DNA from 4 places in the Paenibacillus sp. FSL R7-0179 genome. Region 4 is predicted to be linked to each of the others. Evidence: predicted binding sites of a transcription regulator. Region 4 holds the regulator's gene; each other region holds the start of a gene.
What was found. The regulator Rex, encoded in region 4, represses fermentation and respiration genes when NADH is low (regulators of the CRP and FNR family bind a similar motif). The targets are predictions, from matches to a motif close to TTGTGAAATATTTCACAA.

Region 1 (8,148 bases), on a different contig from region 4:
AGGACAAAACGTTCCTGCAAAGAAGTGCAGGTTCTGCCAACTTGCTCCTTAACGTTGCTACGTTTGGTGAAGCCGCATTTGTTAAGTCTAGCGTTAAAGGTGCTATCCAAGTAACCGAAAAAATAACAGCAAAAATTGCAGGGAAAGCTGCCACAGCAGCTGTGGTAAAGGATGCAGTTGAAATAGCCGGAAGTAAAACGATCCAGAAAGCAGCACAGCAAACTAGTGCAGCAGTAGGGAATCAGACTGTTCAGGAGATGTTGTCGAGTGGCCCTAACGGGCTGTATAGTAAACTGAAAAGATCTGGACAAGTTCTTCAGCAGGAGATGGAGACAGGTACTTCAAGTAGTATCAATAAGCTTGAAAAGAGCATAGGTCCTGTCAATGAAGGTGGAGGGAGAACTGGAGCGTATAATCCTAATTACTCTGGAGCGACGGAAAAAGGATTAGGGAAACTAGAAGGGATGGAAATTAACGTATCACAAAAAGGGCTTGATATCGTGAAAAACCATATTTCTACTTTTGATCCCTATGCTCCTAATCAAGCTATGATACAACGGATAGAAAGTGCTATGGAAAATGGTAAATCATTGGCAGGAGCTGATGCTAGTTTTTACATGCATGAAGTTTCTGAATTTACAAAAATGAAAAAAGGTATGGACTATGATTCTGCTCATGAATTAGTTTTGCAAAAATATAAAGTTTCTCGATTTAGTGTATATCATCCTGATGTTATTAAATCTATGCCTGAAGAATTCAATTCTTCCTGGTATAAATTTTGGGGGTTAGAAAAGTGAAAATATTTAATGATTTAGGTAAATTTAGAAAAATGGTTTTATGGAAGGATGAGTTGCCTTCAATCTCTATTCAAGAGGTCCAAGAGCTAGAAGTTACATTGCAACTATCTGAACCAGTAGTTTCTGAGGATAAGAAAATGGCTTTGGAATTGAAACTTCCTCGTAATAGCTCATACTATGCATTTTTGGGTGTTGAATTCATATCTAATCAAACATCAGAGTTAATAATAAAAACCGTAATAGGGGATAGTTCCAACTCTATGTTCCATTCAGAATTAGAGATGAGGGAAGAGGAGATTTATTTAGGTATTCCTTCTGAATATGCAGAGATTATTCTTAATTCTGCTAAGGAAACTGCTATTAAATCAAATTGGCATTATTCAGGAAGGATTACATTTGCTTGTGGTGCCCACAGTTTGGTTGGTTCTAGCGAAGCAATTTTTTCAAAAGTAACTAAGTTATTGATGGCTTTATTGCAAAATGAACTAACGGCGGATACTTCTTTAAGTGACGTGTCGGTCATTCTTTTAGAAATAGATAAATAACGATTGTTGTGAATTTTTTTAGAGGCATTCATTAAATGGGTTTGATTATAGTCTTCCACTATAATCGACCCGTTATTCTATTTAATTTTCTTTTTCAATTGAAGTACAGTAACAACGTAATCTTTCCACATAATAGCAAGTAACCAGACACCTCCCTCCAAAAGTCCCCGCCGCAATGTTATATTAGTTGTAGTTATATATAGTTGTAATTGCACAAAAGACAAGGAGAACCCATGAACATTAGAGTGTTGATCGTAGAGGATGACCCGATGGTGGCGAAGTTTAACCGGCATTATCTGGAGCAGGTTGCGGGCTTTGAGTATGCGGGCTGGGCCGCTACAGGGGATGAAGCGATGACTATGCTGGAGAAGGAGCAGGTAGATCTGGTGCTGCTGGATATATATATGCCGCGGGTCAGCGGGCTGCAGCTGCTCTCTGCTCTGCGGGAGCAGGGGAGCAAGGTGGATATCATTGTGATTTCCGCCGCCAGTGACAATGCCAGCATCCGCAAGGCGCTGCAGAACGGGGCCGTGGATTATTTGATCAAGCCGTTTGAGTTTGCCCGCTTCCAGGCGGCCTTGTCGGCGTATCGTGAAAATTATAAGCTGATGCACAAGGAGCATCTCAGCCAGGAGCAGCTGGATAAGCTGCTGCGGCATTCGCTCGGGACGGAAGAGGAGAAGAACGCTGCCCTGCCGCTGCCCAAGGGACTTGCCGAAGGCACATTGGAGAGCATTTGGAGCACGATTAACCGGCTGGAGAGCCCGATATTCTCCACGGAGGATATCAGCAGTCATGCGCCCATCTCGCGGATCTCGGTCCGCAAATATCTGGCTTTTCTGACGGAGGCCGGTATTCTGGAAATGGAGCTTAGCTACGGGGCGGTAGGCAGGCCGGTGTATATGTATAAGGTGAGACCTGAAGGGCATGAACTTATCCGTAAATATCTATAAGCTTTCTCTATAAAATAAAACGGAGTCACGGTGTCCCGAGGCTGCCTCAGGCGTTCCATGACTCCATATAGCCGTCACATTAGCTGTGAAGGTTATTAAGCTATGCCATACATAAGCGTGAGCAGAATCAATCGAAGGCCTGCTGCAGAGCCAGCGGACTGAACTCGTTAATGATTTTATAGGCTACCAGGTGCGGGTTGTTCATGTCATTGTCATAGATAATCATGTGATGCTTGCCCTTCAAAATAATGTCGAACCGCTGCTTCCGGTCGGCCTGGACGATGGTAAGGTAATAGCTGTACTTGTTGTCTGTGCTCACATTGCGGGCGGATTTCATCAGGCGGACACCGGAGAAATCATCGTAGATCCGCTTAATCGCTTCCGGCTCGGTGATCACAATATCCTTCTGTTCACCGGGAACAGAAGACAGGCGGGTAATTTCCAGTGCAGCGATATCTTCCAGACGGATGGTTCGGGCAACTACTCTTTTAAATGAAGTATAGCGGCTTGCAGTGTAGCTCATCAGGGAGACACCGGCTACAGCCAGAACAGCACCGGCCAGCCAATATTTTTCGCTTTTTTCCATAGTTTCTGCTCCTCCTAGTGATACGGTTGTATAAGCTCCAATTATAAATCTATAACCACATTCAAGCAAATTCACTACCTTTATTTACTTTATCATTTCTTTAATTACTAAATATTCTAGTCGGGGCTCCTTCAGGTTATGATGATTGTGAAAATATGCACAATGACAATTGGAGGAGAACAGAATGAACAGAAAGAGATGGGGAAGTCTGCTGAGCAAAGGGTTGCTGCTGGCAAGTCTGGTGGTATTGCCTGCCTGTAACAGCACCAAAGGGGAGTCTACGGACATCGTAATTATCGGCGGCGGCGGAGCGGGGATGACTGCAGCGCTTGAAGCACATAGCCAGGGAGCCAAGGTCATTCTGATTGAGAAAATGCCAATGCTTGGCGGCAACACCGTCCGTGCGGAAGGCGGGCTGAATGCGGCAGGAACACCTTATCAGGCAGCGGCTGGTATCACAGACAGTCCGGAGCTGCATTTCGAGGATACTATGAAGGGCGGCAAGAATCTCAATAACCCGGATCTGGTCAGAAGGCTTACGAACGGTGCGGCGGCTTCCGTGGAGTGGCTGAAGGAGAATGGAGCCGAGCTGTCTGAAGTGGGACGCGCAGGCGGGGCAAGCGTGAACCGGATTCACCGTCCGAAGGGCGGCGAGGCGGCCGGGAACTTCATCGTCGTTGCGCTGAAGAAGAAGCTGCAGGATGAGAAGATTGATGTAAGAATGCAAACGACAGCCAAAGAGATCGTCAAGAATGATGAAGGTGTAGTTACCGGAGTGAAGGTGACCGACAAGGAAGGCAAGGAGTACACGATCAATGCCAAATCCGTGATTCTGGCCGCCGGAGGCTTCGGAGCCAATATGGAGATGATCAAGGGCTACCAGCCGAAGCTGGAAGGGTTCTCCACCACTAACCATCCGGGCGCAACCGGCGATGGTACAACGATGGCAGAGAAGATCGGCGCCAAGCTGGTAGACATGAAGGAGATTCAGATTCATCCGACCACTATCCCGGGTCAAGGCGTGCTGATCACCGAAGGCGTGCGCGGAGACGGGGCAATTCTGGTCAACACCGACGGCAAACGGTTCACGAATGAGCTGCTGACCCGCGATGTCGTGTCCCAGAATATTCTGGCCCAGCCGGGCAAGGTGGCTTATCTGATCTTCAATGATGAGCTGCGTGCGAACCTGAAAGCGACCGAAGTCTACTTTGGAATGGATCTGGTCAAAGAAGCGGCGACTCCTGAAGAATTGGCGGCCCAGATTGGGGTAGACGGCAAAGCACTGGCGGATACACTGAATACGTATAATGGCTTCGTTGCTTCCGGCAAGGATACAGAGTTTGAACGGCCGGATCTGGAGCTTTCTTTTGAACAAGGCAAGTACTATGCAATTCAGATAACACCAGGAATTCACCATACAATGGGCGGCGTAGCGATTAATCCGCAGGCTCAGGTGCTGGATACCAAGGATCAGGTCATTGCCGGACTGTATGCAGCAGGCGAAGTTACAGGCGGGGTTCATGGTGCGAACCGTCTGGGTGGTAATGCTTTGGCAGACATCATCACCTTCGGGCGGATTGCTGCAGATGAAGCTGTGAAGGCACTGAAGAAATAGGAACTTTCAGAAGGAGGAATTACTCATGCAGAAGTGGACAAAAACCTTGCTGTTCTCTGCCCTTGCGGCTGCTACAGTACTTACGGCGGGATGCTCTTCATCTTCCGGCAAGTATGTGGACGGGACATATGATGGAACAGGCAAAGGAGTCAAGAGTGATATTAAAGTGGCGGTAGAAATCAAGGATGAGAAGATCGACGCCATTACCGTAGAAGAGCACAAGGAGACGCAGGCGATGATCGATGCGGCTGTGGAGAATACAATTCCTGAAATTATTGAAAAGCAAACCACAGAAGGCGTAGACGCCCTCTCCGGGGCTTCCGGCTCCAGCGGCGGGATTATTGAAGCGGTGACCCAGGCGCTGGAACAGGCCAAGAAGCAGTAGCTATCATCCAATCAGCAAGCCCAGCCCTCCTGTCTCCGGCAGAACGGCTGGGCTTGCTTCATTCGTCTATCCCCTACGAAGCGATCCTGAGGAGTAGCTTTACAAACTCAGGCTCAACTAATATAGTTCGAAGGGAATAGGATACGAAGGGAGGTCATCACGCAAGTGGCCAGGAAAAAAAGCTACAGTCTGCGCACAATGATCGCCGTCATGGTGTCTGCCGTTGTGCTGCTGGTATTGCTGATTTTATATTTTATTTTCCGCAATCAGATTATTCCGCAGACCCGGCAGGCGCTGGAGGATAAGGCGATTACGATTGCCCGTACCATCGCCTTGATTCCGCTGGTCTCTGAGGGACTCAGTGAGGGCAACAGCAAGGAGATTCAGGACTACACCTCAAGAATCGCCCGCCGCAATGATATTATGTTCGTGGTCGTGACAGATATGAAGGGAATCCGCTATTCCCATCCGGATGCTTCGCTGGTCGGTCTGCCCTTTGCGGGAGGCGGTCAGGAGATATCGCTGCGCGGAGGGGAGAGCATCTCCGAAGGGGCCGGTCCGCTGGGCAGATCCCTGCGCGGCTTCGTGCCGGTCTATAACAACCGGGGGCATCAGGTGGGTGTGGTCATTGCCGGTCTGTCCCTGGAGCGGGTCGAGCGGCTGGTCCTGCTGAATGAGTGGACGATCATTGCGATTCTGGTCTCGGGAGCCTTGCTTGGAGCGGGAGGAGCATTCATTCTGGCGGCCCAGATCAAGCGGATGGTGTTCGGGATGGAGCCGGAGGATATCTCCAAGCTGCTCCAGGAACGCAGTGCGATGCTGGAATCCACGCGGGAGGGAATTATTGCCGTAGACCAGCAGGCGCGGATTACCATCCTTAATATGGAGGCGCAGCGGCTTTTGCGGGCAGCGGGGATTGGCGGGAGCGCCATGAACCGGCAGATTGCCGAGTTTTGGCCGGAGCTGGGGCTGGAGCGGGTATTGGCTGAGGGAGAGGGGATACAGGACCAGGAGCTGGAGCTGGGAGACAGTTCTCTTTTGGTGAACAGCCTGCCAGTCCGGGTGAACGGGAATATCGTTGGCGCGATTGCCACCTTCCGGGATGAGACCGAGCTGGCTGTGCTGGCGGAGAAGCTGTCGGGAGTCTCGGTCTATGCAGAAGCGCTGCGCTCCGGTGCCCATGAGTTCATGAACAAGCTGCATGTCATTATGGGCATGACGCATATGGGCCTGTATGATGAGCTGCAGCAATATATTCTGGGGACGGTAAGCAATTACCAGAAGGAGATTGGGGCGATCACGAGACAGATCAAGGACCCGGTGCTGGCCGGATTTCTGCTGGGGAAGCTGAGCCGGGCGCGCGAAGCAGGGATGGAGCTGGTGCTGACTGGAGACAGTTTTTTGCCGGAGCCGGCCGATCCGCAGGTGATTCATGAGCTGATTACGATTGCCGGCAATCTGCTGGATAATGCATTGGAGGCACTGGAGGAGCTCTGCGGGCAACCCGTGAAGCGGGTGGAGCTTGCTTTTCAATATGAAGAGGGGCGGCTGCTATGCGAGGTAAGCGACAACGGTCCGGGAATTCCGGCAGGCCTGGGGGAGAAAATCTTCGCTCAGGGCTACTCCTCCAAGGGGGAACAACGGGGAATCGGCCTATATCTGGTGAAGAAAAGTGTAGACAAACTTGGCGGTCATCTTGAGCTTGCCGCCGGCTGCGGGCCGGGAGCGCATTTTATCGTGGATGTGCCTTATGAGGTGAAGGAGGAGGAGGGTATGTGAACATTTAAGGTCCGCATGCCCGCTTACTTTAGTTACAAAACTCTTTAATAACTTACGGAAGGTTCCATAAACTGCTTCTTTGGCGCTATGATAATTGTGAAAATATGCACAAGGGGGCACAACTCACATGAATAAGAGATTAACAGCGGCGCTGATCCTCATTCTCTCCGTGATGCTGGTCATTGCAGGCTGCGGAAACAACAATGCAGGCGGCAGCAAGAATGAGAGCAAGGAAGCGGGCAGCGCGGCCACAGAGCCGGCAGCAACCGCTGTACCTACAGAGAAGGCAGAGGCCGTGTCGGGAGCATCCGAAGCGAGCTATACTCCGTACGATCAGTTAAAAGATAAATATGATATCGTCATCGTCGGCGCAGGCGGTGCAGGAATGTCTGCTGCCCTGGAAGCCAAAGCGGCCGGCATGAACCCGGTTATCTTAGAGAAAATGCCGGTAGCCGGCGGCAATACAACCAAATCCTCCTCAGGGATGAATGCCTCGCAGACCAAGTTCCAGAAGGAGCAGGGCATCGAAGACAGCAACGAACTGTTCTATGAAGAGACCCTTAAGGGCGGACATGATACGAACAATAAGGAGCTGCTGCACTTCTTCGTGGATCAATCCGCAGGTGCCATTGACTGGCTCGATTCCATCGGAATCCGCCTGAACAATATTACAATTACCGGCGGTATGAAGGAGAAGCGTACCCATCGTCCGGAGGACGGCTCGGCCGTGGGACAATATCTTGTAGCCGGACTTGTCCGCAATGTTCAGGAGCAGGGCATTCCGCTGTTCGTCAATGCGGATGTGAAGGAGCTTACGGTACAGGACGGGAAGGTGAACGGCGTGAAGGTGCTGTTCAACCAGGCCGATGACAAAACGATCAGCGCAGCAGCGGTTATCGTAACCACCGGCGGCTTCGGGGCCAACAAAGAGCTGATTGCCAAGGTTCGCCCGGATCTGCAAGGGCTGGTAACGACCAATCAGATTGGCAGCACCGGCGACGGCATTACCATGATTGAGAAGGTTGGCGGAACTACCGTAGACCTGGACCAGATTCAGGTTCACCCGACTGTACAGCAGGAGAAATCCTACCTGATCGGTGAAGCGGTCCGGGGCGAAGGAGCCATTCTTGTATCTGCTGAGGGCAAGCGCTTCGGCAATGAGATGGATACCCGTGACAAGGTGACGGCTTCCATTAATACACTTCCTGAGAAATCCGCTTATCTCGTGTTCGACGCCGGAGTGAAATCCCGTGTCAAGGCGGTAGATCAATACATCAAGATGGGTGTGGTCAAGACCGCAGATACCATCGAAGCACTGGCGGATCAGATGAAGGTTCCGGCCGCTGCACTTAAGACCACCGTGGATACATGGAACAGTGCGGTGAAGAGTAAGTCGGATGCCGAGTTCGGCAGAGCTACCGGTATGGATAATGATCTGTCCGGTGCTCCATATTATGCGATTCAGATCGGCCCTGGAATTCACTATAC
Region 2 (8,148 bases), 240 kb from region 4:
ATGTTACTGATCTCGGTGGTAACATCTGCCTGCACCAGTGAGTCAAAGGCCGGGAAGGACGACTTGGAGCTGTTCAATACTGCGACAATCTCACTCATTAGGTCATCCGTAATATTCTTGTTCAGCACTGCCTGATCAATCTTCATGGCAGGCAGAACTCCGTCCTCTACCAGACCGCGCAGCTGCATCTCTTCATTAAACATATTCTTAATGAAGGATTTCACTGCTGCAAGCTGCCGCTCATCTTCACCCGCCGAAGCGGAGAAGCCATAACCGTTGTTCACATCCCGCATTAGCGCTGTCTGATCCCCCACTCCGACTTCAACCGCCGGAATATTGAAGAAGCCGACCTTGCCGATTAGACCTTCGCCGGATTGGCCGGCTTTGAACACGGAAGACTTCCAGGTTCCGTCATACATCAGGATCGCTTCCCCGCTGGTGAACTGGGTAGTGTATTCGGCATATTCGAAGCCCAGCTCGCCCTTCTTGAAGTAGCCCTTATCGACCCATTCTTTGTATTTTGCCAAGCCCTTAACTACGTTAGGATCATTCCACTTCGCTTCACCCGTAGCGAACTTCGCAGTCACATCCGGTCCGGCATAACGGGACCAGAGATGATTGGCCAGCATCAGCGGTACCCAGCCTGCTTTGGAAGCACCAGCCATTGGCACTTTACCATCCGCTTTAATATCGGCCAGCTGCTGCTCCAGTTCGGCGAAGGTCGTTGGAGCCTTCCAGCCCTTGCTTGTATAGTATTCTTTATTATAGAAGAAGCCTTCACCGGAGCCGCCGATCGGCAGGCCGTAGATTTTACCTTCATAGGTGAACGGGTCCAGATTGGAGAACTTGTCTTTGATGCCTAATTCATCAAGGATCGGGGTCAGGTCCAGCAGTTTGCCTTCTTTGGCATAGATCTTGGAATCCGGGCTGCCGAACAGGTCGAAGATCTCCGGAGGGTTACCGGCCGCCATTTCACCGCGCAGCTTCTCCTTACGGTTCACATCCGAATCTACTCCATCAAGCTTGAAGGTCAGTCCGGGCACATCCGCCTGCACCTTGCCCACCACATCCTCCAGAATAGCCAATCGTTTCTGTTTGTCTGCCCCAACCTGAGTATGACGGATCGTCATCTCAAAGGGCTCCGCACTTGCAGGCTCTTCCGTTGCGGCAGCATTGGTAGCAGCAGCCTCTTCCGTCGCCGCCGGCTCACCTTTATTGTTGGCAGCATTATTCTTGTTACCTCCGCAGCCAGTCAGCAGCGCCGAGGTGACGAACATCAGGGACAACAGCAGTGTTAGACTTTTTCTCATTACGGGTGACCCTCCCTATTTAATGATTTCCCTTACAACTCTAATTATAGAAAATCACATTTGTAATCGTAAGGTTAAGATTTATCTTCAATAGGGATAAAATCCTCTAATGAAAGCGAAATCAGTTAGGTTTCCTGACACACAAAAAAAAGCGAAACTCCTCAGAATAGAAGCTCCGCTTTTGATAATTACTATATTTAATTAGACCAATGCAGACTCTTTACGACCTTCTTCAATCAGCCGGTACGCACGCTGCACTTCTTCATCGGAAGGTGACTCCACCCCTTCAAGCTCATAGGGACGGCCAAGTTCTTTCCATTTGTAGATCCCCATTACGTGATAAGGCAGGATTTCGAACTTCTCCACACCCTTTAAGGTGCCGATGAACCGTCCGAGATTCTGTAAATCCTCTTCATTATTATGAATGCCGGGAACATAGACATGGCGAATCCACATTTTACGGTTATTATCAGATAACCAGCGGGCCAGCTTCAAGGTACGGTCGTTGGATTTGCCGGTTAGCTTGATGTGCGCTTCGTCATCAATATGCTTCAGATCTAAGAGTACCAGGTCGGTAACATCCAGCAGATCGCTGATTTTCGAACCATCATTATAGCCGTTAGTATCAAGCGTGGTATGCAGATTCCAGCGTTTCTTCACCTCGGTGAACAGCTGCTTCACAAAATGCGCCTGGAGAGTTGGTTCACCGCCGGATACGGTCAGACCGCCGCCGGACGTTTTATAATAATTCAGGTAAGGCTCAATTTCCGCCAGCACTTGCTCGACGGTCATTTCCTTGCCTTCATTCAATTCCCATGTATCCGGGTTGTGGCAATACTGACACTTGAGCAGGCAGCCCTGCATAAAAAGCACGAAGCGGATACCCGGGCCATCCACCGTTCCAAAGGTTTCTAAAGAGTGGATATGTCCTTTAAGCATGAGATGTCATCCTTTCAAAAAAACTTAAAATTTTAACCACTTTCAGACAAGAGTGTACCGCCCTCTTGCAAGGGCGGCAGCTCTTTAGTTCATTTCAGTTCTTGCAGAACATGAACGTATCTTACATGGAATCGTGGAATGTACGGTTGATAACATCCATCTGTTGTTCACGGGTCAGCTTGATGAAGTTAACAGCATAGCCGGATACGCGAATGGTCAACTGTGGATAGTTCTCTGGATGATCCATAGCGTCGAGCAGCTGCTCACGGTTAAATACGTTAACGTTCAAGTGCTGAGCGTTATTGTGGAAATATCCGTCCATCATGAAGACCAGGTTGGACTTACGGGAATCTTCGTCTTTACCCAGTGCCTTAGGAACGATGGAGAAGGTATTCGAGATACCATCCTGTGCATCGGAGTAAGGAAGTTTGGCAACAGAGTTCAGGGATGCCAGGGCGCCCTTCTTGTCGCGTCCGTGCATTGGGTTAGCACCAGGAGCGAATGGTTCGCCTTTTTTACGTCCGTCAGGAGTAGTACCGGTCTTTTTACCATATACAACGTTCGAAGTGATAGTCAGTACCGATTGAGTAGGTACAGCGTCACGATATGTTTTGTTTTTGCGGATCATCGACATGAAGGTTTCAACCAGTTCAACTGCGATGCTGTCAACAGCGTCGTCGTTGTTACCGTAGCAAGGGAATTCACCCTCAGTTTCAAAGTCGATTGCGATGCCTTCTTCGTTACGGATTGGCTTAACCTTAGCGTATTTGATCGCGCTCAGGGAGTCAGCAGCAACGGACAGTCCGGCGATACCGCAAGCCATTGTACGCAGAATGTCGCGGTCATGCAGCGCCATTTCGATACGTTCGTAGGAATATTTGTCATGCATATAGTGAATGATGTTCAGCGTGTTGACATAAGTCTTAGCCAGCCATTCCATCATTGGTTTGAAACGTTTCATTACTTCATCATAATCCAGGTATTCAGAGGTGATCGCAGGATATTCAGGGCCTACCTGAACGCCGGATTTCTCATCTTTACCGCCATTGATCGCATACAGCAGAGCCTTAGCCAGGTTGGCACGGGCACCGAAGAACTGCATTTGCTTACCGATACGCATTGGGGATACGCAGCAGGCAATCGCATAATCTTCACCCCAGTATGGACGCATTACATCATCGTTCTCATATTGGATAGCGCTGGTCTCAATGGATACCTTGGCACAATATTTCTTGAAGCCTTCAGGAAGCTTCTCGGACCACAGTACAGTCAGGTTTGGTTCTGGAGCCGGTCCCAGATTGTACAGGGTATGCAGGAAGCGGAAGCTGTTCTTAGTTACGCGGGTCGTACCGTCTTCAGCCATACCACCGATGGATTCTGTAACCCAAGTCGGGTCACCGGAGAACAGGTCGTTATAGTCAGGCGTACGCAGGAATTTCACAATACGCAGCTTCATTACGAAATGGTCAACGATTTCTTGAGCTTGCTCTTCAGTCAGAGTACCTTCTTCAACGTCGCGTTGAACGTAGATATCAAGGAAGGAAGATACACGTCCCAGTGACATTGCCGCACCATTCTGTTCTTTAACAGCTGCCAGATAACCGAAGTATACCCATTGTGTAGCTTCTTTGAAGTTGACAGCCGGTTTGGAGATATCCATACCGTGAGCTGCAGCCATTTGTTTCAGTTCGCCCAGAGCACGCATTTGCTCGGACAGCTCTTCACGCAGACGGATAACATCTTCTGTCATGGAGTCTACTTCAAGCTCAGCCAGTTGCTGCTTCTTATCTTTGATCAGGAAATCAATACCATACAGAGCAATACGGCGGTAGTCGCCGATGATACGTCCGCGGCCATAAGCATCAGGAAGGCCTGTGATTACGCCGGATTTACGCACAGCTCTCATATCTGGTGTATATGCATCAAATACGCCTTGGTTATGCGTTTTGCGGATGTTCGTGAACATGTCAACGATATTCTGCGGAAGCTCGAAGCCGTAAGCCTTAGTAGCATCGATCATCATTTTGATACCGCCGAACGGTTGGATGGAACGTCTGAAAGGCGCATCAGTCTGAACGCCGACAATCTGTTCCTTGTCCTTGTCAATGTAACCAGGAGCATGGGATGTGATAGTGGAGACAGTATCGAGGGAAACGTCCCATACGCCGCCTCTTTCTCTTTCTTCCTTACTCAGCTGGGAGATAATCTTCCACAGTTCAGTAGTATTGCTGGTAGGACCTACGAGGAAATCTTCATTTCCTTCATAAGGCTTGATGTTCTTGGCAATAAAGTTATTAACGTCAACTTTCTTGGACCATGTACCTTTTGTGAAATTTCTCCAGCCAGACTTAACCTCTTGTACTTCTTTTTCAATTACCGACATGCTAAATCCCTCCATTTATATTTAGTATATTTGTAGAGATCGCGGGCTTGAAGGTTGATCCCGTGTCTCGTGATCCCATGAGCTATGGTTGTTATAAAATTCACAATCGCATCTTCATAACCGGGACCGTTGTTTATATAAACATTTTAGTTTATTTTCTGAAAAAGGACTGTGACAAATATCACTCTTTCGGTGATATTTGTCACTTCCATCCAGTCCCATATTAACCTTTAACCTTATTCTTTGTCAGGCAATCGTTACTTAGTTATCGAATTTTCCGTAGAATGCGTTGCGGTATACATCAGCAAGCTCGGATACCAGCGGCATTTTAGGGTTGGCAGTTGTACATTGGTCTTCAAATGCACGGTCAGCCAGATAGTCTACACGGGATTCGAAGTCCTTAGGATCGAAGCCAAGCGCCGAGAAGGATTCTTCGATACCGAGTTTTTTGTTCATATCGCGGATTGCATTGATCAGGCTTGTTACGCCTTCTTCGGTAGTGCGTGCAGGCAATCCCAGAATACGGGCAATCTCAGCATAGCGTTCGTCAGCTACAAAGTGAGAATATTTAGGGAACGAAGCGAACTTCGTAGGCTTCTTGGCATTGTAACGGATAACATGCGGCATCAGGATTGCATTGGTGCGGCCATGTGCGGTGTGATACTGTCCGCCCCATTTGTGCGCCAAGCTGTGGTTAATCCCCAGGAATGCATTGGCAAAAGCCATACCGGCAAGTGTCGATGCGTTGTGCATTTTCTCACGGGCCAGCTTGTCGCCTTGCAGTGCGGATTTCTCCAGCCACTGGAATACCAGTTGAATGGCTTTGATTGCCAGACCATCGGAATAGTCACTGGCCATTACTGATACATAAGCTTCAATAGCATGTGTCAATACGTCCATACCTGTATCGGCAACAGCGGTTTTAGGCAAGCTGTATACAAACTCAGGATCGATAATAGCTACGTCTGGAGTCAGCTCATAGTCAGCCAGCGGATACTTAGTATTATTCCCCGTTGTTTTATCTGTGATAACTGCGAACGAGGTTACTTCGGAACCTGTACCGGAAGTTGTAGGAATCGCAACGAATTTCGCTTTGTTGCCAAGCTTAGGGAATTTGTATACCCGTTTGCGGATATCCATGAACTTCTGCTTCAGACCATTGAAGTCTGCATCCGGATGTTCGTAGAACAGCCACATGCCCTTGGCAGCATCCATTGGGGAACCGCCCCCGAGTGCGATGATGCAGTCCGGCTGGAATCTGTTCATCATAGCTGTACCTTTTTCCACTGTAGTAGTCGACGGATCAGGTTCAACTTCCGAGAACACTTCGATTGCTACAGGAGTCTGGCGTTGACGCAGATAGTGCTCAACTCTTTCTACATATCCCAGCTTCACCATCACAGGGTCAGTGATAATAGCTACGCGTGTAATATCAGGCATTTTGGCCAGGTACTGAGTGGACCCCTTCTCGAAGTAAATCTTGTCAGGTACTTTAAACCATTGCATATTCACGGTACGACGGTTCACCCTTTTCACGTTGATCAGATTGATGGCAGTCACGTTCTGCGATACCGAGTTGCGTCCGTAAGATCCGCAGCCAAGTGTCAATGAAGGGATATTGGTGTTGTAAATATCGCCGATTGCGCCATGTGTAGATGGCGAGTTGACGAGAATACGTCCGGTCTGCAGACGGTTGGAGAACTTCATGATGACTTCTTCATTATTGGAATGGATAGCTGAGCTGTGGCCCATGCCGCCAAATTCAACGATTTGAGCTGCGCGTTCGATACCCTGGTCAGCATTCTTCACTTTGTAGCAAGCCAGAACCGGGCTCAGCTTCTCAGCAGACAATGGATATTTAGTACCTACGCCTTCAAGCTCAGCTACCAGGATCTTCGTTCCGGCCGGAACCTGAATGCCGCACATTTCAGCGATCTTCACAGCCGATTGGCCAACGATAGCCGGGTTAACCGCACATTTCTCTACGTTCATTGCGCCGCTGGTCAGCTTGGCAGCTTCTTCTTTGTTAACGAAGTAACAGCCGTTCGCAATCATTTTCTTCTTCACTTGATCGAAGATGGCTTCTTCAATGATGACTGCCTGCTCGGAAGCACAGATCATACCATTATCAAAAGTCTTCGACAGGATAAGGTCTGTTACAGCCTGATCAATGTCAGCACTCTTCTCAATGAAGGCAGGCACGTTACCAGGACCTACGCCGAGTGCCGGCTTGCCGCAGCTGTAAGCTGCCTTGACCATTGCCGATCCGCCGGTTGCCAGAATCAGTGCAACGTCCGGATTGTTCATCAATGCGTTTGTTTTGTCCATCGTAGGAAGCTCAATCCATTGGATGAAGTTCTCAGGTGCGCCGGCTGCTACGCCTGCATCATGCAGAATTTTGGCTGCTGCCGCACTGCACTCTTGCGCTGACGGGTGGAAACCGAATATAATAGGGTTACGTGTCTTAGCGGAAATCAAAGCTTTAAACATCGTGGTGGATGTTGGGTTGGTTACCGGTGTGATACCCATAATGATTCCGACTGGTTCAGCAATCTTCTGGAAGCTGTCATAAGCGTTATCCTCAATAACGCCTACAGTCTTGTCGTACTTAATTCCGTGCCAGATATATTCAGTGGAGAAGATGTTCTTCGTGATTTTGTCTTCGTATACTCCGCGTCCTGTTTCTTCAACTGCCAGTTTTGCCAGGTACATATGCTTGTCGAGTCCGGCCAGCGCCATTGCATGAACGATTGTGTTTGTCTGCTCTTGGTCCAGGCCCATGAACGCTTCGTGGGCTTTCTTTGCTTTATCCACCAAAACCTGAATATACTCTTCAGCGGTGGTTTGTTTCACTTGGGCGGCGACTTCGTTTTTAACTGCCATCTCCCTCGTCCTCCTGTCAATTTTTAGGTTGTTTCTTTCTATACATTTATCTTAGCACATCCTTTTCACCTTGTATAGTGAAATCTTTCACAAAGTTTAAAGTTTTTTTTGAGTTGTTTTCAAAGCGCTTTCATTCGATCATTTACCGGTATCTTTTCCATATTATATGTATTATTTAATTAATATTTGTCTAATCTGCGAACGCAATACGGCCAGTTGTAGCGTTGATGACCCATCTCAACCTTATGAAGCCGGGTGGGTTTCAGTAATTCTGCTCATGAATGCCAAGCCGTCACTTCGGCTCATCCGGCACTCTTCTATAGAATAACTCTGACAGGGTGAATATAAATATAAATCTCTTTATGTCCATTTGTATGGATTTTTTCTGCTAAATAAAAACCAGCCCACACAAACTTCCCGCGTTAGACTGGTTTTATAGTGTTTCATCCTGAGCATATTGCGCCGGACGGCTTATATTAGCTGTAAATCCCTCTAAAAACCGGAATTTCTTTCTCCATAATAAAATCATCCATGACGAATCCATTGCCGATATCCGCCATTTGCTCCCGTAGGATACGGAAGCCTTTTTTCTTATATACCACAATACTGGATTCGTTGTCACGATTGACTGTC
Region 3 (8,148 bases), on a different contig from region 4:
CCCGGCCGGACAGGTAAAATTAGAGCAACATCTTTAATACAAAGCGGACGGTCTATGGCGTCCCGAAAGGAGTCAGCGGCATGCATGACCTGTCTATAGTCATTCCCACGCGTAACCGGATCAGCGATCTGACCCTCTGCATTGAATCCATCGGCGCGCAAACCGGACTGGAGAATGTCTCCATCGAACTGCTGATTGTGGACGACGGTGAGATCGAAGAACGGGTGCTGGAGTATTTCCGTGAGGTGCTCGGGCGTCTTCCGGATGCCAGTCTATGTTATTACCGCAAAACCAAGCCCGGTGTCTGGCTCTCCCGCTACGAGGCTCTCGGGCTCATCGACGGGGAGATTCTGCTCAGCTTCGATGACGATGCGGAGCTGGATGATCCGCTCTATATCCGCCGGATGCTCGATACTTACGCCTCAGATCCGTCCATTGCCGGGGTCGGCGGAATCGCCAAGGGTCTCTCCAGCAGCAAATCGGGCAAGCTGCTCGGCAGGCTGACCTGTCAAATGTCGGCGTCACCAGGCAGACTGTCGGCAAGCACACTGGCCGGATCTCTTCTCTTATGGGGGGAGACGGAGAATATTTTTGAGACGGACTTCTTCCATGGCTGCAATATGTCCTTCCGCAGCTCGGCTCTGCGGGATATGAAGCCGTACCCCTGGATGACCAGCTATGCAGTGGCGGACGATATCTATATGTGCCATCTGGCGAGCAGATACGGCAAGCTGGTGATTAACCCGGAGCTGAAAATTATGCATCATGAATCGCCCAGCTCGCGCGACAAGGCAGGCCGGGTCGCCCGGGCGACCGCAGTCAATCATTATTATCTGCTGAATCTGCGCAAAGCACCCGTGAAAAATTATGCAGCTCTGCTCTGGACCTTGTCTTACCTCACCGTCAAGTCTACGCTCAAGCGGAACTTCAATGCCGTCTCCGGCTACGCCAGCGGCATTCTGTTCGTGCTTAATCCCCGCAAGAATAAATACAGGGAATTCATGCTGGACTAGGCCGGCTTCCGCGCTGTCGCAGAAGTTCTGTACCACAAGCCGAGACGCTGTCCTGTTCATGGCCGGACAAAAAGGGTGCCCCCGAAGCAGCTTCGTGCTGCCCCGGTGACACCCTTTTACCCGCTTAGCTCTTAAGCCGAATAGCCAAAGCCCAGGATGGTGAAGCACTTCTCCTGATCCTCCGGCGCCATCCGGATCTCCACCATATGCTGCTCGCTCTGCTCATTCTTGTACAGAATCACAGCGTTGCAATGCGTCCAGCTATTCACATGCGGATCTGCCGTCAGCACCAGCTTGCCGTCCACATAGACCTCCGCCTTGCCCACATCCGGGCTGCGCGAATCTTTGAAGACCAGGATCAGATTCTTGCTGGTGATTGTCAGCCTGAAGCGATCCTCGCCGGACGCAGCCGTGTGCATCCAGTTATGCGGGAATTGCGGAGTGCCGAACGGGTTGTCATCCATCTCCACCTGCTGCAGTTCGTCATCCGTACCGTTGAAGCCGCCTGCTTCAATAGCAATTGCAGCACCTGCGCTGCCCAGATCACTTATGCGGTCCAGCAGCCGGACCTGGGCAAAATCATTGCCGAGCACAGGCGCCCCCGTCAGCGTATCCTCTTCCTCTTCATCCATCCCCGCCCGGGCGGTTTCGGAGAACAGGTAGCCCAGGGAGTCCGCCATTACGCGGTGCCCGTCATTCGTAGGGTGATAGATATCGTAGAAGAATTGCCGCTTGGAGATGATATTTCCTTCGGCCTTACTCAGCCGGAACTGCTCTGTTACTACATCTTTGATACTGACCATCGGGAGATTATAGCGTCTGCCTACCGGGGAGAGGCGGTCCTGCAGGTTCCAGTCGTTCACGAACACACTGAACAGCAGGATGACGGCTGGCTGGTTTGCGGCAGACAGGATTTTGAGACAGAGGCTCTCGAAGCAGTTGCCCTTCGTCTCGTCCCCTTCATCATTCACAGCAAATTCCACCACTACGATGTCAGGAGCGGCTGCACCATCCCTCAGCACATCCCGCTCGTAGCGGATCATCCCCAGCTCGGAGGGCGTCCCGCCAACCCCGGCCTTGATGAAATGAATATTCTCTCCACCGTCCTTGCAAAGCAGCTCCTTAAACCTCAAGTACGACTGATAAGCATAACATTCTGTATGGATCGGCTTGGCCCCTGCACCCTGTGTGATGGACCCGCCAATATAAGCAATCGTCACATCCTCGCCGCGCGCAGCTTTGTCCATAGCCCGCTTCAGCCGCCGGTTATTGCCCGCATGCAGCAGGGACTTCGCAATCATCGCGCGGTAAGCAGACGAATCGAAGTCTACCGGAGGTTCCGCTGTCAGCTCAGGCGCCGTGTATCCGTCATTCAGGTAGAGAACGATGCTCGCTGTCGCCAGTTCCCCCTCGTTGTTGAACTCAAAGGCATATTTGCCGGGAGCCACATCCTCCTCAGACCACTCTGTCTCCTCCAGCTTCACCAGGATTTCCGTTCCATCGCCCGGGCAGGGGACCCGCAGCTGCGTGCCGGTCTCATACTTGCTGGTTCTGCCCCAATTCTGCATGAGAAAAGTGACCGCAGCCCCTTCCTCCGCCGTCTTCACAGACACTCCAATGCTATGCACCAGCTTGCGGAAGCCGGTCCAGTCCCTAAGCATCGCCAGCATCTGCTCATCCGTAACCCCGCCTATGTATTTGGCCTTATCGATCAGATAATTACCCTCCAGATAGACCTCTTGCGAGGGCTTACCCTCCGCCAGGGCAGTCGCTTCGATTGCTGTCTCGAACATGACGAAGAAGCCGTCACGGCGCTCCACTGGATCTTGGGGTGCCGCCGGACCCTCCTGCCCGCCAAGCCCGGTACCACTGCTATACTCTTCCATATCCATCAGCCTCACTTTGTCTGAAGGCGCTCTCACCCATCAGGACCAGGACAGCTATTCCCCGCCGCCATGCCCGCTCTTGACTTCAGCTGCGCCATAATAGTCTGCATTAACGAATCCATTATAGCCCGGGGGCTGGAGCAGCTCAACGTACAACCTGAAGCTCTGTTTAGTTATCACAACAATTCGCTAGTTTGCCACTATTGCAGCATTCCGGTGGAGATGAACAGAATCATATGCTCTTTGATTTTGTCCTGATCCAGCGGCACATGGGATTTGTTCCATTCCGTGGTCAGCGCCAGATACATCCGCAGAATCATAAACGCCGCCACACTGGCATCGCAGGCCTTCACTTCTCCGTTCCCGATGGCCTCCTCGATCTGCTGCTGCAGGAAGTCCAGCGCGTAGCCCTCCATCCGCTTCACGCCTTCGAGCGCCTGGGCTGTACCGATATCCCGGACCTCCTGGGCCAGCTTCACGAACAGCTCATGGTCCAGGCGGAACTCCAGAATGGAATCCAGCAGATGAAGCAGCTTATGTACGAAAGAAATTTGCTGCGCAGCCACACGGCTCATCACCGATGTTAATTCGGATGTGGCCTTGTCCAGAATTTCCTCGAACAGTTCTTCCTTCGTTTTGAAAAAGGTATAGATCGTACCCTTGCCCACATTGGCGATTCTGGATACCTGATCCATCGTCGTAGCTTTATAGCCGAATTGTACAAAGGACAGAGTTGCTGCCTGCAGAATTAACGCTTTACGGTCAATAGACATAGGTCATGCTCCTTTACTTTATATGTTGAAAATATCACAAGCCTCCCCCTTCGGCAAGCCGCGCTTTCGCACAAAATGTCACCAAATGAGTATCCATTGCCGTTCTTTCTGGGGTATGATAGTAAAGATGCAACCACGAAACTAATTGTATGGATGGTGGAATATGTCTGAAATCAAAAAAACATCTAAGAACAAAAAAACCGTTGTAACTCTGGCCGCGCTCGTCGTTGTTATCGCTGCGGCTGTGGTAATCTGGCTTACAGTAGGCAACAACAAGACTGAAGACAGCCCTGCTGCTACCGGAACCGGCGATACGAAGTCCCTGGAGCAGACATTTTATATTTATGACACCGTCGTGAATATCAAGGTGTTCGGCGATACAGTGGAGCAGAAGAATATGGACGACATTCAGGCCATGCTGGAACGGATGGACATCGAGTTCAGCCGCACCAAAACGAACGGTGAATTGTACGCAGTGAATCGGGCAGCCGGCAAAGAAGCCGTTGCCGTATCTGATGAAACGCTGGATATCGTGAAGCTCTCCCTCAAGTATGCCGAGGAAATGGACGGGCTGTATGATCCGACCATCGGGCCGCTGGTGGATCTCTGGGCCATCGGTGAAGGCGGAGAACGTGTACCGGACCAAGCAGCGATCGACAAGGCGCGGAGCCTGGTCAATTATAAGGATGTTATCGTAGATGAAGCCACGAAGACAGTGAAGTTAGCCAAAGAAGGCATGGTGCTGGACATGGGCGGAATCGGCAAGGGCTATGCGGCTGACCGGATCGCCGACTATCTCAAGGCCCAGGGCCTGAACAGCGCGATGATCAATCTCGGGGGCAGCAGCATTATCGCCCTGGGCAACAAACCCAACGGTTCACAGTGGAATATCGGCTTGCAAGACCCCGATCAGAGCCGGGGCACCCAGCTCGGCACGATTAAAATTACCGATGAGGTCATTGATGCTTCCGGGGTGTATGAGCGCTTCTTCATGCAGGACGGGGTGCGTTACCACCATATCCTCGACCCCCGCACGGGCTTCCCTTCCCAAAACGGGCTGAAGAGTATCACTATCATGAGCCCCAATGCGACAGACGCGGACGCTCTTTCCACCGGTGTGTTCCTCATGGGCCTGGAAGACGGGATGAAATATCTTGAAGCGCTGCCGGAGAAGGTTGAGGCCTTCTTCATTACGGATGATAACAAGATCTACGCCACCTCTGAGCTGAAAAAACGGCTGAATCTGACCGATCCGGCTTATAGCTTCGCTAATTAACGGAGCGTGGTGCTGATGTGGCTAAGTAGCTTCCAGGTAAAATACACAAAAAGGTGCCTTTCGCTCACGGAGGGCACCTTTTTGTGTATGAACATTACACCAGCGGCAGCTCGCTGAATTCCTTATAGTTGGTGAAACTGTAGCTCGGCGTATGGTCCGTACCCGGCTTCCGCCCGCGCGGATTGTACCAGCATACCTGCCAGCCTGCCGTCAGTGCCCCGACCACATCGTTGGCCCAGGTGTCGCCTACATAGAGGCTGTTCTCCGGCGTCGTTCCCGTCGCACGGTTAACATGGGCGAATATGGCCGGGTCCGGCTTCGCCAGGCCGACAGCATCCGAGATGAAGATCATCTCCTGCGGGATGATCCGGTCGATCCCCAGTCCGCGCAGTTTACCCATCTGGTGCTCCTGCGGCCCGTTCGTGATAATGCCTACCGGGTGGCCTTGGCTAATGAACCGATGTAATTGCTCCGCTACGCCTTCGATCATTTCAATCGTATACTGGCGGGCAATATAAGAGGCCTGTATCTGCACAGCCTGCTCCCGGGAGAGCGGCAAGCCATACTCGGCAAAAGCCAGCTCCAGCCGCATTACCCGCGTCTCCTCCAGCTCCATCTCCCCGCGCAGATACTTCGGCCACAGCAAATCACTGTGATGTCTTACCGTGTAGAACAGCTCCGCATAATCCAGCTTGTCCTCCTCAGGGGCCAGCACCTCACGTACCGCTTCCCGGAAGGGAACCAGGTGGTCATACAGCGTATCATCCAGATCAAAAAACACAGCCAGCTTATTACTTGTATCCGTCACATGAACTCTCCTAACAGCACCTCAGAAATATAAATAATAATTATAAAAACTCTCGTCCCGCACATATCCATGGGCTTCATATAAACGCTGGGCACCTGTGTTGTCCACCATGGTGGACAGTGTCAGTCCCTTAGCTCCTGTCCCCTGCGCGTATCCCTTCACGCCTTCAAGCAGCAGCGAACCCAGCCCCTGCCCGCGCTGCTCCTGCGTCACGTACAGATCGTTCAAAATCCATATCGGCTGCACCGTAATAGACGAGAACGAAGGATATAACTGCGCCAATCCATGAACCTGCCTGTCTTCACCCTCACCGGCGACCGCCATGAAGACAACCGACTCCTCCTGCTGCAGTCTTGCTGTCAGGAACTCACGGGCAGCTTCCAGGTCGGCAGCTTGGCCGTAAAAGCTGCCTATTTCATCAAATACCGGTGCAAGCTCTCCCACATCCTCAAGACCCGCCCGTTCAAACCGAAAGTTCAACAATGCTGCTCCCCCTTACGCCTTGGAATCATAAAAGACATGACGGGCTGTGATCTTCCGGTCCGTAATGTCCATCAGACCGAAGGAATATTGCTTTTCGCGCCGCTTATCTGTAGGGGAACCGGGGTTGAACAGCAGAATCCCGTTCTCCCGGCGCATCAGCGGCTGATGGGAATGGCCGAACAGAATGCAGTCCACCTCCTGGCCTTCAAAGGCCAGCAGTGCATTGCCATCCGTCCCTTTACGGGAATACGGCGCGTGTCCGTGAATCATTCCGATGCGCATGCCCTCTAGCGTTAGGATCTTACTCTCGCCGAAGCGCTCAATAATCTCATAGCCATCGTTGTTTCCGGCAATCCCCTCCACCGGGGCAAGCTCGGACAGCATATCATAGATCTCCGGCGACACCCAGTCTCCCAAATGCAGAATCATATCCACCTGGCGGAATTCTTCCACAAGCACGGACGGCAAGCCCTTCGCTCTGCTCGAGAGATGTGTATCCGAGACTACTCCAATCTTCATCTGCCTTCTCCTCCTTATTCAAAATGGCTAAGAAGCGCGGTAAACTGCGACTCTCAGCCATTTGCATATTCTAACCCAAGTTTACGTTCTATTATTGTACGATGCCCTGAAGCGGGAATGCAAATTGAAGCTGCAGGTCACCACGATCTGATCCTTCAGCCATTTTTCATATTCCCATCCTCACTCCGTCCAGTTCCACAGCCGGACTTCGCCCACCTGCAAATGCCGGACCCATGAAGCTTCACGAAGCTTCAGCAGTTCCTTGACCGGTCCGGTGACAACGGTACCGTAGAGTTTCACTCCGTTCTGCTCCAGATAAGCCACAGAGGTGTCTAACTGATTGATGTATGCCGCTGACCTGGTAAGCTTCGGATGCTCCTGCAGCAGTCTAAGTGTCTTGATGAAGTTAGCATCCCGCAGTTCGCCGCTCCCGTATGCTTCAACGGAAGGCGACACGCTGCTGTAGGTAGATACGGAGCTGAACCAGCCTGTTTTTTCCTTGGTGACCGCCGATCTCTTCATATCATCTGCGTGCCATATGGGATCATAGGGAAAGCCAAGCGGGTATACGACCACATCGTTATCCCTCGTCGAAGGTCCGGTATCCGCCCCAAACCAGACAGGCTGAAGATTCAGCGGCTCCAGTTGCTTCAGCAGTTCATCGGTCGTATACAGACGGTCTAGCGACAGATAAGCTTCGGCAACCGTACCTTCAGGAAGCTTGGTAAGCCTCTTCCACTGATAATTGTCATCTCCTCCCCCTGCAGTCCCCTTCGCAGGCGGATAATAGAACACATTTCCAGCCCCGTTCTGCTCATCCACCCAATTAAACATCCCAATATTGGCCAGTCCCAGAACAAAATTCTGCGTATAATTACCAACCTGAATTCTCTCGCTGCCCACCTGCTTCAGCAGATTCCCGGATAACTCCATCCGGAAAAAATAATGCGCATTCGCTGACAGCCGCACCGTTGTATTGGGACGGGTAACGGCAATTGCTGATGACACCACATCTCTGTAAGTGTCACCACGTTCTCCGGTGCTGTAAAAAACTGCTGTAATAATGCTGCTGATGACCGTAAATAGCAGAAACATCGAAAATACTGTTAACGTGTTGCTGATCCGCGCCTTCCATTTGCCCCGGCGGATAATGGACTTCTCTCTTCGCTTCTTCTTCGTTTTCGCCTTTTTGAACTCTGGAGCTGCGCTTCCTTGCGCATCTGTCTTGGTCCAGCTCCCGGTGGCCTGCCCGTCCTGCTCTTCCCGTTCCATCTGCTCCTCCAGATACAGCTGATACGCCTCAAGCTTTACAAGCTCGCTTTCAACCTCGTCACGCTCTTCCTCCGGGAGAGTGCCTTCACTGTATTTGCGCAGCTTCTCTTTAAATTCC
Region 4 (8,148 bases):
AGGTCCGGCCGTCAATGGCGGTGCTGCCTTCTCTCGATACATACTGCACCAGCTCACGTAATTTCGTGCCCGGCTGCAAATCCAGTTTCAAAGTGACCTCATTGCGTTTAATAGTAATATGGGAATCCTTCACTCCCTCGTAGGATGATACCAGCTTCTGCAGCGGCTCCTGCACCGCGAATTGACGGTAAGAATACCAGCCACCAAACAATAATGCAGCAGACAGCAGAGACGTTAGCAGCACAGGCATAAGACGCAGTTTCAAGAAACGTCCTCCTCTCAATAATGACCGAGCATAACTCTATAATAAAGACCATCCAGCGTGTCTAGCGCCCATCCGAGACTGACATGCTCTTAAGCATGTCTTAATACAAGTAGTAGTATATCACAGGTGTATATACGATTTTACATAAAGTTGTGAATATATTTAAAATTTTTGATACTAATTTCTGGATGTTTCATGCGGCATGAAAAAACGGCAGCTCAGATTCATAGCCTGAAATGCCGCTGCTACATTCATATTCCGGTGTCCCCTACATCCGGCTAACGCCAATTTCAGCCATCATAAATTCCGCAAAATCAGTTAACTGCTCCGGTTCATAGCCATCGGCGACGGCCGCACCGCTATATTCCTTCAGACACCGTCTCAGCAGCCCGTGATAGCGTTCCGGCAAATGCTGCAGTCCCCACTCCCCGCCCTCCTTCTTGGAAGAGACATGACCTTCCTGCACATAGTAGAGTACCCTGCATAGATTCAGGGTGTAATAGAGTGGAGCATTCCCTATATTCTGCTGCGCATCATCGATATCCCGGATAATAGAATCCAGATAATACCTGCGGTCTACCGGCGCAAAGGCCTCGCGGATCGGTTCCCCGTACAAGATAAACCCGCGATGGTAGACTACTGCAAAATGTGCCGCCAGATCAGCATCCTCAAACCCGCCGCACAGATAATTCTCATCGGTTCTATACCGCTCTAAATGAGCTTCTGAAAAGTGAAATTCAAACGGCGTAGGATACACGAAATTGTGCAGGTATGTCTTCAGGACGATAGACAGTTCAACTCCGCGCTTATTCGGCAGACTGTCATGAAAGGCTACGATACGCCCGGCAAGTCTTTGACTGACCTCTGCTGGCAGCTTGTCCTCTACGACAATCAGCAGATCAATATCGCTTGAATCCGGGTGAAAACAACCCATCGCCAGGGAGCCGTGCAGATAAATCCCCGACAGATTCTCCCCCAGCTCTTCCTTAAACAAATCCACTGCCTGATCCAAATATGCTAAAACTTCCAATTCAATCATCCTCCTTGAGAGACATTTATGTATGTTGGCGATAGCATTCGAGGTATACAATCAGTATATCAATTCAAGTATATTCATCGATGTATCTCAAACCATATATCTCCATTTAGCCACAGTTCCGCCCCAAGAAGAATACCCTGACAATACAGCGGTGTTGCCCCGTGACCGTCTGCCACCAGTCCAAGAACAGCTCCAGATTATTTTCAACATGATGGATACAAAAAAAACGGAAGAACAGATCATCTGTTCCTCCGCAATTTAGTTCTGCCGCTGAGTCCTTAGCTTAACGGTTCGGCAGACTGTACCCTTCACCGATGGCGCTGCCATCCTTGAAGCGGTAAAAGTTGTAATAGAATCGCCCGTCTTTTTTGTAAAATAGCTGCCAGGCATATTCCCCGTTATATACACCGGGCAGCAGCCGTTCAATCTTAACGTCCGGCAGCTGTGCGGCTATGATTTCGCGCATCTTCTCTTCCGAGGTGCCTTTGCTCAGCTCTTCGGCATACAGGCCGTTGTCGCCTCCGGCAGGCTTGCCCTCCAAGGTGAAACGGACCCACACCATCAGCTCGGTCCCCGCTTCATTTTTACCGGTCAGCACCCAGTAGATCTCATTGTCATTCCAGACGGATTTCTGGGCCTTGGTTACCTCTGTCAGTCCGGCTCGCGCCCGGGCCAGCTCCTTGGCTTCACTCCGCTCGTTCCACTGGTCCTTCATAATGTAGGCATAGAACTGGCTTAGTCCGAACAGAAGGAGCAGCACCACGGTAATCCCCAGCCAGATCCATTTTCTCCTCTTCTTCTTCACCACACTGTTTCCTTTCCCGTTCCCCTGAATTACCGTTTAAGCAGGCTCTCGAACGTCTCCTGTGCTTTGCGGCGGATAGCTTCTTCATCCAGTGTCAGGCATTGTCCATGCTTCACTACCTGCTGGCCGTTCACCCATACATGCTCTACATCCTTGGCGCTTGCCGAATAGACGGCATGGGAGAGCAGATCGGTATGCGGCAGCAGATGAGGCTGATCAATATCCAGCGCGATGAAGTCGGCCTTCATCCCTGCTGCAAGCCGGCCTACCCCGCTCAGGAAAACAGACTGCGCCCCGTACTCCGTAGCCATCAGCAGCGCCTCAGGAGCCGGTACGGCTGTAGGATCACCGCTTACGCCTTTATGGATCAGAGCCGCCAGCCTCATCTCTTCAAACATATCCAGGTTATTGTTACTAGCAGCGCCGTCTGTACCCAGGGAGACCTTAACCCCGGCTCTCAGCAGCTCAGGAACACGTGCAACCCCGCTGGCCAGCTTCAGGTTACTGCCGGGATTATGCGACACACCAACATTATAGCGGGCCAGAATCCCGATCTCCTCATCGTTCAGATGAACCCCGTGGGCAATGAGCGAAGGACGGGTGAACATTCCCAGCTTCTCCAGATGCGCGACTGGACGAAGACCGTAGTCGGCCACGTTCTGCTCCACTTCATGGCGCGTCTCGGACATATGGGTATGCATCGGCAGATCCAGATCATGCGCAGCCTCCACGAACTTCATGAAAAACTCTGGAGGACAGGTGTACGGGGCGTGCGGCGAGAGCATGGTAGTGATTCTGCCGTCAGCCTTGCCGTGCCAGTTACGGGCAAAAGCAACCGCTTCAGCGAGCTTCGCCTGCTGCACCTCTTCCGGACACAGCCCAATCACGCCGCGCATTAGCACCGCTCGAATACCGGATTGCTCTGTTACTTCCGCAACACGGTCCATATGATCATACATATCGAGGAAGGTGGTTGTGCCGCCCTTCAGCATTTCCAGCACGGACAAAGAGGTTCCCCAATATACATCATCACCAGTGAATTTCTCTTCCATCGGCCACATCTTCTCCTGCAGCCAAGTCTGAAGCACCATATCATCGCCGTATCCGCGCAGCAGCGACATGGCCGTATGTCCATGGGTATTGACCAGTCCCGGCATGAACAGCAGACGGCTGCCGTCTACGACCTGGGCGCCAGCCTCCACTACCGGCTCAGCTTCACCTATGTAAGTAATCAGATCATTCGCCAGGGTCATATACCCGCTCAGAACCGGCTTATCGCTGCCCGGAACCAGAAAGTGCCCGTTCTTGATTATCGTGATCTTACTGCTCATCTTCAGCCTCATCCTTTCCATCATGCAAATAATAGGCCAGGCTCTGCAGATCTGTGGTGAAATCTGCGGCATGAATCCGGATATTGGCAGGCGTCTTGAGAATAACCGGTGCGAAGTTCAGAATCGCCTCGATGCCGGAGTCCACAAGAATATCAGCTACATTCTGGGCTTCGCTGTCAGGTACGGTAATAATCCCGATCCGGATGCCCTGGGAGCGGATGGTATCGCTCAGCTCCTCCATCGGCTGCACAACCAGCGAGTTGATCTGCTGGCCCACCTTCGGCGGGTAGGCATCGAAGATCGCAGTAATCTTCATCGTATCCTTCAAGTAAGCGTTATAGTTAGACAAGGCATGACCGAGATTACCGGCTCCAACCAGTGCAACATTAATTTGCTGATCAAGCTTGAGAATATGGCGGATCTTCTCAATCAGATAGGATACATCGTAGCCGATGCCCTTTCGGCCGAAATCACCGAAATAAGCGAGGTCCTTACGGATCTGGGCGGGATTCAGATCAAGCTTCTGGCCCAGCTCCTGAGAAGAGACTGTGGAAATTTCACGTTTTTGGAGATCGTTCAGGAAACGCAGGTACACTGGGAGCCTGCGCACGACGGCCTCCGATATTTTATCCGATTTCATGTATTCTCCTCCTTAAAAGTTGTGTTAGACCCTTACAATTATAGCAACCGTGCCCCCCCGCCTGCCGGAGCGGCAGGACAGGGCGGGAACGGATCTTCAGGTTTATCATGACTTATTAATAATAGCAATAGCAGATGAATTAGGAAACCCCGCCGTCCTCCAGCCATTCGGCAATTCTCGGGACCATCTGCTCGGTGAGCATATGCTCCATCTTGGGACCGGGGAGTGAATACAGGAAGTACTTTCCGTAATGCGATTCAATGACTCTGGTATCGTACACAATTACGATGCCCCGGTCCTGCGCCGTGCGGACCAGCCGCCCGAAGCCCTGCTTGAAGCGGATGACAGCCTGCGGCACGGACAGCTTCATGAACGGGTTCTTCTTCTGTGCCTGAAGCAGCTCCGACTTCGCTTCTGCCAGCGGGTGATTCGGCGGCTGGAACGGCAGTCTGACAATCGCCAGACAGGTCAATGCTTCTCCGGGGATATCCACCCCTTCCCAGAAACTGCTGGTACCCAGCAGGACCGAGGCCGGGCTGTCCTGGAAGCGGCGGATCAGCTTGCTCCGGCTGCCGCCTTCCACACCTTGTCCGAGCACCGCGATATCCTGGGAGGCAAGCGCCTCCTTCAGCGGATCATAGACCTGCCGAAGCATCTTATAGGAGGTGAACAACACCAGCATCCGCCCCCGCGTGGTTACAGCAGTCTCGGCAAGAGAGTGAACGAGGGTGTCCACAAAGCGGGCATCCCCTATGCTTCCCTTGACGCTCGGGAAGTCGCGGGGAATAACCAGCAGAGCCTGCTCCCTGTATTTGAACGGTGACGGAAGCAGCGCTGTCATCAGACGACCCTGCTCCGCAGCTTCACCAAGACCCAGGTTATCGATCATAAACTGGAAGGACTTATCCACGGATAAGGTGGCCGAGGTCAGGATGATACTCTTCTTCTTGTCGAAGAACAGCTCCCTGAGCTGGGTACTGACATCAACGGGAACAGCATACATTTGCAGAGACTTCCCCTTATAATTACCGCTTCCCTCCAGCCAATACACGATATTCTCATCGTTCAGACTCATGAAAAAGCGGATCTGCTCTCTAATGGATGCCAGATCCTTGAATAACCCGCCGATATCAGTCACAAGACTGTCCGAGGAGGATTGGCTGTCCGTGTCACGCATCTCACTGAGCATTTTGTCACCCTTGCGGATAATGTCGCTTAGACTGAGGTTCAGTGTATTCTCAAGGGCGGCCAGCTCCTCCCAATCCTTCGGCTTCTTGCCCGGCTGCAGGCGCGCCACCAGCTGGCCTGCTTCACCGGCTCCGGCATCGCTGCGCTCGGGCAGCAGGCTGAAGAGCCGGTCGCTGAGCGCATCCCAGGATTCCTTCACCGTCAGAAGATCGGGGTAGATCCGGTCGATCACACCGCTCCATTCGGAGGCCTGCTCACTGCCTGAAGACTGCAGACTCTGACGGAGGGCAGGCAGCTGCCCGCTCCGGCTATCCTTGTAGAGACGGGTGAGGGTATGGGCGAATGTGAAATATTTCATCTGCATACCAAGATGCTTACCGGCAATATCCTCCAAATGATGGGCTTCATCAATAACAAGGTGGTCATAAGCAGGAAGAAGCTGATGCCCCGCTTTGACATCTGCGAACAGCTTGGAGTGATTGGTGACCACAACATCGGAGATCCCGGCTTCATGCTTGGCGCGGTGATAATAGCATTTGCGGAACCAGGGACAGGCGCGTCCCAGGCAGGAGTCGGTATCACTGGCTACAGTCTCCCAGAAATCGCCGCCCCGTCCGCTTAAGTTAAGCTCCTCATCATCGCCGGTTGTCGTCTGGGTCAGCCATACGAGCATTTGTGCAGCGGTAAGGGCCTCTTCTCTTGGACTTGTAAAGTCCTTTTTGTTCATTCTATGCTCGAACTTGCGAAGACACAAATAGTGCCCTCTTCCCTTAAAGATGGAGGCCTTGAACGGGAACGGCACAACGCTGGTCAAGAGCGGAATATCCCGCTCACGCAGCTGGTCCTGAAGGTTAATGGTATGAGTGCTGACCATCACCTTCTGATCACTTTTCACACTATGGTAGATGGCCGGAAGCAAATAACCCAGCGATTTACCGGTGCCGGTTCCCGCTTCAATCAGCAGATGCTTGTCCTGCTCAAGCGCTGTAATGACCTCATGGATCATCAGCTCCTGGGCTTCACGGCTCTCATACTGGGGAAGAACAGCCTTCAGCCGCAGGGTTACCTCTTCCATATACTCTTCAAAGGTAATATTATCCAGCGGATTGACGCTTCCTTCCTCCCGGGGCGTAGCCAGCTCCGCCCAGTCCCCCACAGCCAGCGCAAGCTGGCGGTAGAAGCTCAGCTCTCCTTCCGGCTGAAAGGTCTCCATCTCCCGCTCCCGCAGCAGACCGTCGAAATACCAGGCCAAATCACTGTCTTCGTCTGCGAACAGCTCATTCAGCCGCTGAATGGTCAGCAGCGGCAGACTGTGCAGCTCTTCCAGACATTTGAGCAGCACAATAGCCGTGGCAAGCGCATCACTGTCCGCCTGATGGGGACGGTCATGCGTAATGCCGAAATGGCTGCTTACCGCACCTAACTGATAGGTGCTCAGCGAGGGAAAGCATATTTTGAGAAAATCGATCGTATCCAGAATCCGCCCCTGAAACGGCAGGTAGCCGCAGCGGTCCAGCGCATTCTGCAAAAAATGAAAATCAAACGCTACATTGTGTCCGACAAGGACCACATCATCCAGCAGCGGCACCAGCTCCATCATCATCTCATCAAGCTCCGGCGCATCCTGTACATCGCTGTCTGTAATTCCGGTCAGGCCCGTAATAAAAGGAGGAATTGGCGCTCCGGGCTTGACGTAGGAACCATACACCCGGGAGATCGTCCCGTCTTCTTCTATAATGGCAAGGCCAACCTGGATGATCTCTCCCACAGATTGGGTTCCCGTAGTTTCAAAATCAAGCACGGCAAATTTCATTATAAGTTCTATTCCCTTTCACTTGAGACTCTTTATCAGCATAACAGAAGTTACGAAAAAAGGCGATGCACACCCCGGGAAACGGGACGCATCGCCTAAAGAAACCGAGGATAAGTTATAATAGCGAAACCAGCTGATGGCCAAACTCCAGCTTCCCGCCCCGCCTGCGGCATACCTCCAGATTCACATTCGGCTCCGGCAGATCCGGGTCATGCAGCAGAGACAGGCTGAACAGCTCACTGGCTTCATTGAAGCGTTCCTGGGAAGCCCGGATACAGCCCAGCGCATTATAGATCATTGCCTTCAGCTTCACTTCACGGATCAGGCCCAGCATGTGGTTCAGATGTCCCCAGGCGGTGTCGCCTTCTCCCTCCTGCAGATAAGCCATAGCCAAATACAGGCGGGCAGCGAGGCTGTCCGGATACTTAGCCGTAACCTCCCTGAACTGTTCAATGCACTTGCGGTACATCAGCAGCTTGTAATAGCCCTGGCCCCTGACAAAAGCATCCATCGCAAGCTCGGGCGCTTCCTCCTCCGGCAATTCCTCCGGCGGAGTCTGGAAATCGGCCTGTTCCCGGAACTCGCTCAGCTTCTCGGCGAAGAGCAGCCACTCATCCATTACAGTATCACTGATTCGGTGGAGCATATTATACTTGGATAAAAGATCGCTTCGGCGGGCACCCTCCGCAGTAGGATAGTCGGTTTTGATCTCCTGGAGCATCTTGTTCATCTCAGCAAATAAATGTTGAAACACCGGACATCCCACCCTTACTGATAATGAAGTCAGCTTAAGCTTGCCTAAGTTCATTATCAGCAAGTACGGGGGTCTTCATCCCTGCCATTGATTACATGGCTCAAAGCGCGGACTTCAGGCAATTGTGGCGTGAATCTCATGATCCGCCAGCTTCACCGGCTTGTTGCCTTCATCTACGAACACCACCGTCGGCTTATGCGCTGCCAGCTCTTCAGAGGACACCACAGCGTAGGAAATAATAATTACGGTATCTCCGGGCTGTACCAGACGCGCCGCCGCCCCATTCAGACAAATGACGCCGCTGCCGCGCGGA

Region 1: MKX63_RS21175 (flavocytochrome c) is a predicted target of Rex. The motif match lies at 3,027-3,044, and genes of this name have one in related genera.
Region 2: pflB (formate C-acetyltransferase) is a predicted target of Rex. The motif match lies at 4,721-4,738, and genes of this name have one in related genera.
Region 3: MKX63_RS19230 (FAD:protein FMN transferase) is a predicted target of Rex. The motif match lies at 3,695-3,712, and genes of this name have one in related genera.

Annotation. Positions count from the first base shown of each region.
Region 1 covers NZ_JBBOCC010000002.1:1,071,941-1,080,088, forward strand. Annotated here, with positions in the region: gene MKX63_RS21155 (RHS repeat-associated core domain-containing protein) at 1-797, shown strand, start outside; gene MKX63_RS21160 (hypothetical protein) at 794-1,342, shown strand; gene MKX63_RS21165 (response regulator) at 1,576-2,295, shown strand; gene MKX63_RS21170 (hypothetical protein) at 2,423-2,881, opposite strand; gene MKX63_RS21175 (flavocytochrome c) at 3,066-4,496, shown strand; gene MKX63_RS21180 (FMN-binding protein) at 4,522-4,881, shown strand; gene dcuS (DcuS/MalK family sensor histidine kinase) at 5,047-6,660, shown strand; gene MKX63_RS21190 (flavocytochrome c) at 6,788-8,148, shown strand, end outside.
Region 2 covers NZ_JBBOCC010000001.1:3,504,561-3,512,708, reverse strand. Annotated here, with positions in the region: gene MKX63_RS15330 (extracellular solute-binding protein) at 1-1,310, opposite strand, end outside; gene pflA (pyruvate formate-lyase-activating protein) at 1,512-2,249, opposite strand; gene pflB (formate C-acetyltransferase) at 2,371-4,632, opposite strand; gene adhE (bifunctional acetaldehyde-CoA/alcohol dehydrogenase) at 4,894-7,515, opposite strand; gene MKX63_RS15310 (GNAT family N-acetyltransferase) at 7,992-8,148, opposite strand, start outside.
Region 3 covers NZ_JBBOCC010000002.1:577,625-585,772, reverse strand. Annotated here, with positions in the region: gene MKX63_RS19250 (glycosyltransferase family A protein) at 81-1,013, shown strand; gene MKX63_RS19245 (SGNH/GDSL hydrolase family protein) at 1,145-2,899, opposite strand; gene MKX63_RS19240 (hypothetical protein) at 2,954-3,079, opposite strand; gene MKX63_RS19235 (TetR/AcrR family transcriptional regulator) at 3,100-3,672, opposite strand; gene MKX63_RS19230 (FAD:protein FMN transferase) at 3,836-4,948, shown strand; gene MKX63_RS19225 (HAD family hydrolase) at 5,043-5,756, opposite strand; gene MKX63_RS19220 (GNAT family N-acetyltransferase) at 5,778-6,239, opposite strand; gene MKX63_RS19215 (metallophosphoesterase family protein) at 6,252-6,758, opposite strand; gene MKX63_RS19210 (anti-sigma factor) at 6,939-8,148, opposite strand, start outside.
Region 4 covers NZ_JBBOCC010000001.1:3,742,495-3,750,642, reverse strand. Annotated here, with positions in the region: gene MKX63_RS16530 (hypothetical protein) at 1-265, opposite strand, end outside; gene MKX63_RS16525 (aminoglycoside adenylyltransferase domain-containing protein) at 534-1,304, opposite strand; gene MKX63_RS16520 (cell wall elongation regulator TseB-like domain-containing protein) at 1,588-2,109, opposite strand; gene MKX63_RS16515 (amidohydrolase) at 2,139-3,440, opposite strand; gene MKX63_RS16510 (redox-sensing transcriptional repressor Rex) at 3,430-4,080, opposite strand; gene dinG (ATP-dependent DNA helicase DinG) at 4,220-7,081, opposite strand; gene MKX63_RS16500 (tetratricopeptide repeat protein) at 7,197-7,835, opposite strand; gene panD (aspartate 1-decarboxylase) at 7,950-8,148, opposite strand, start outside.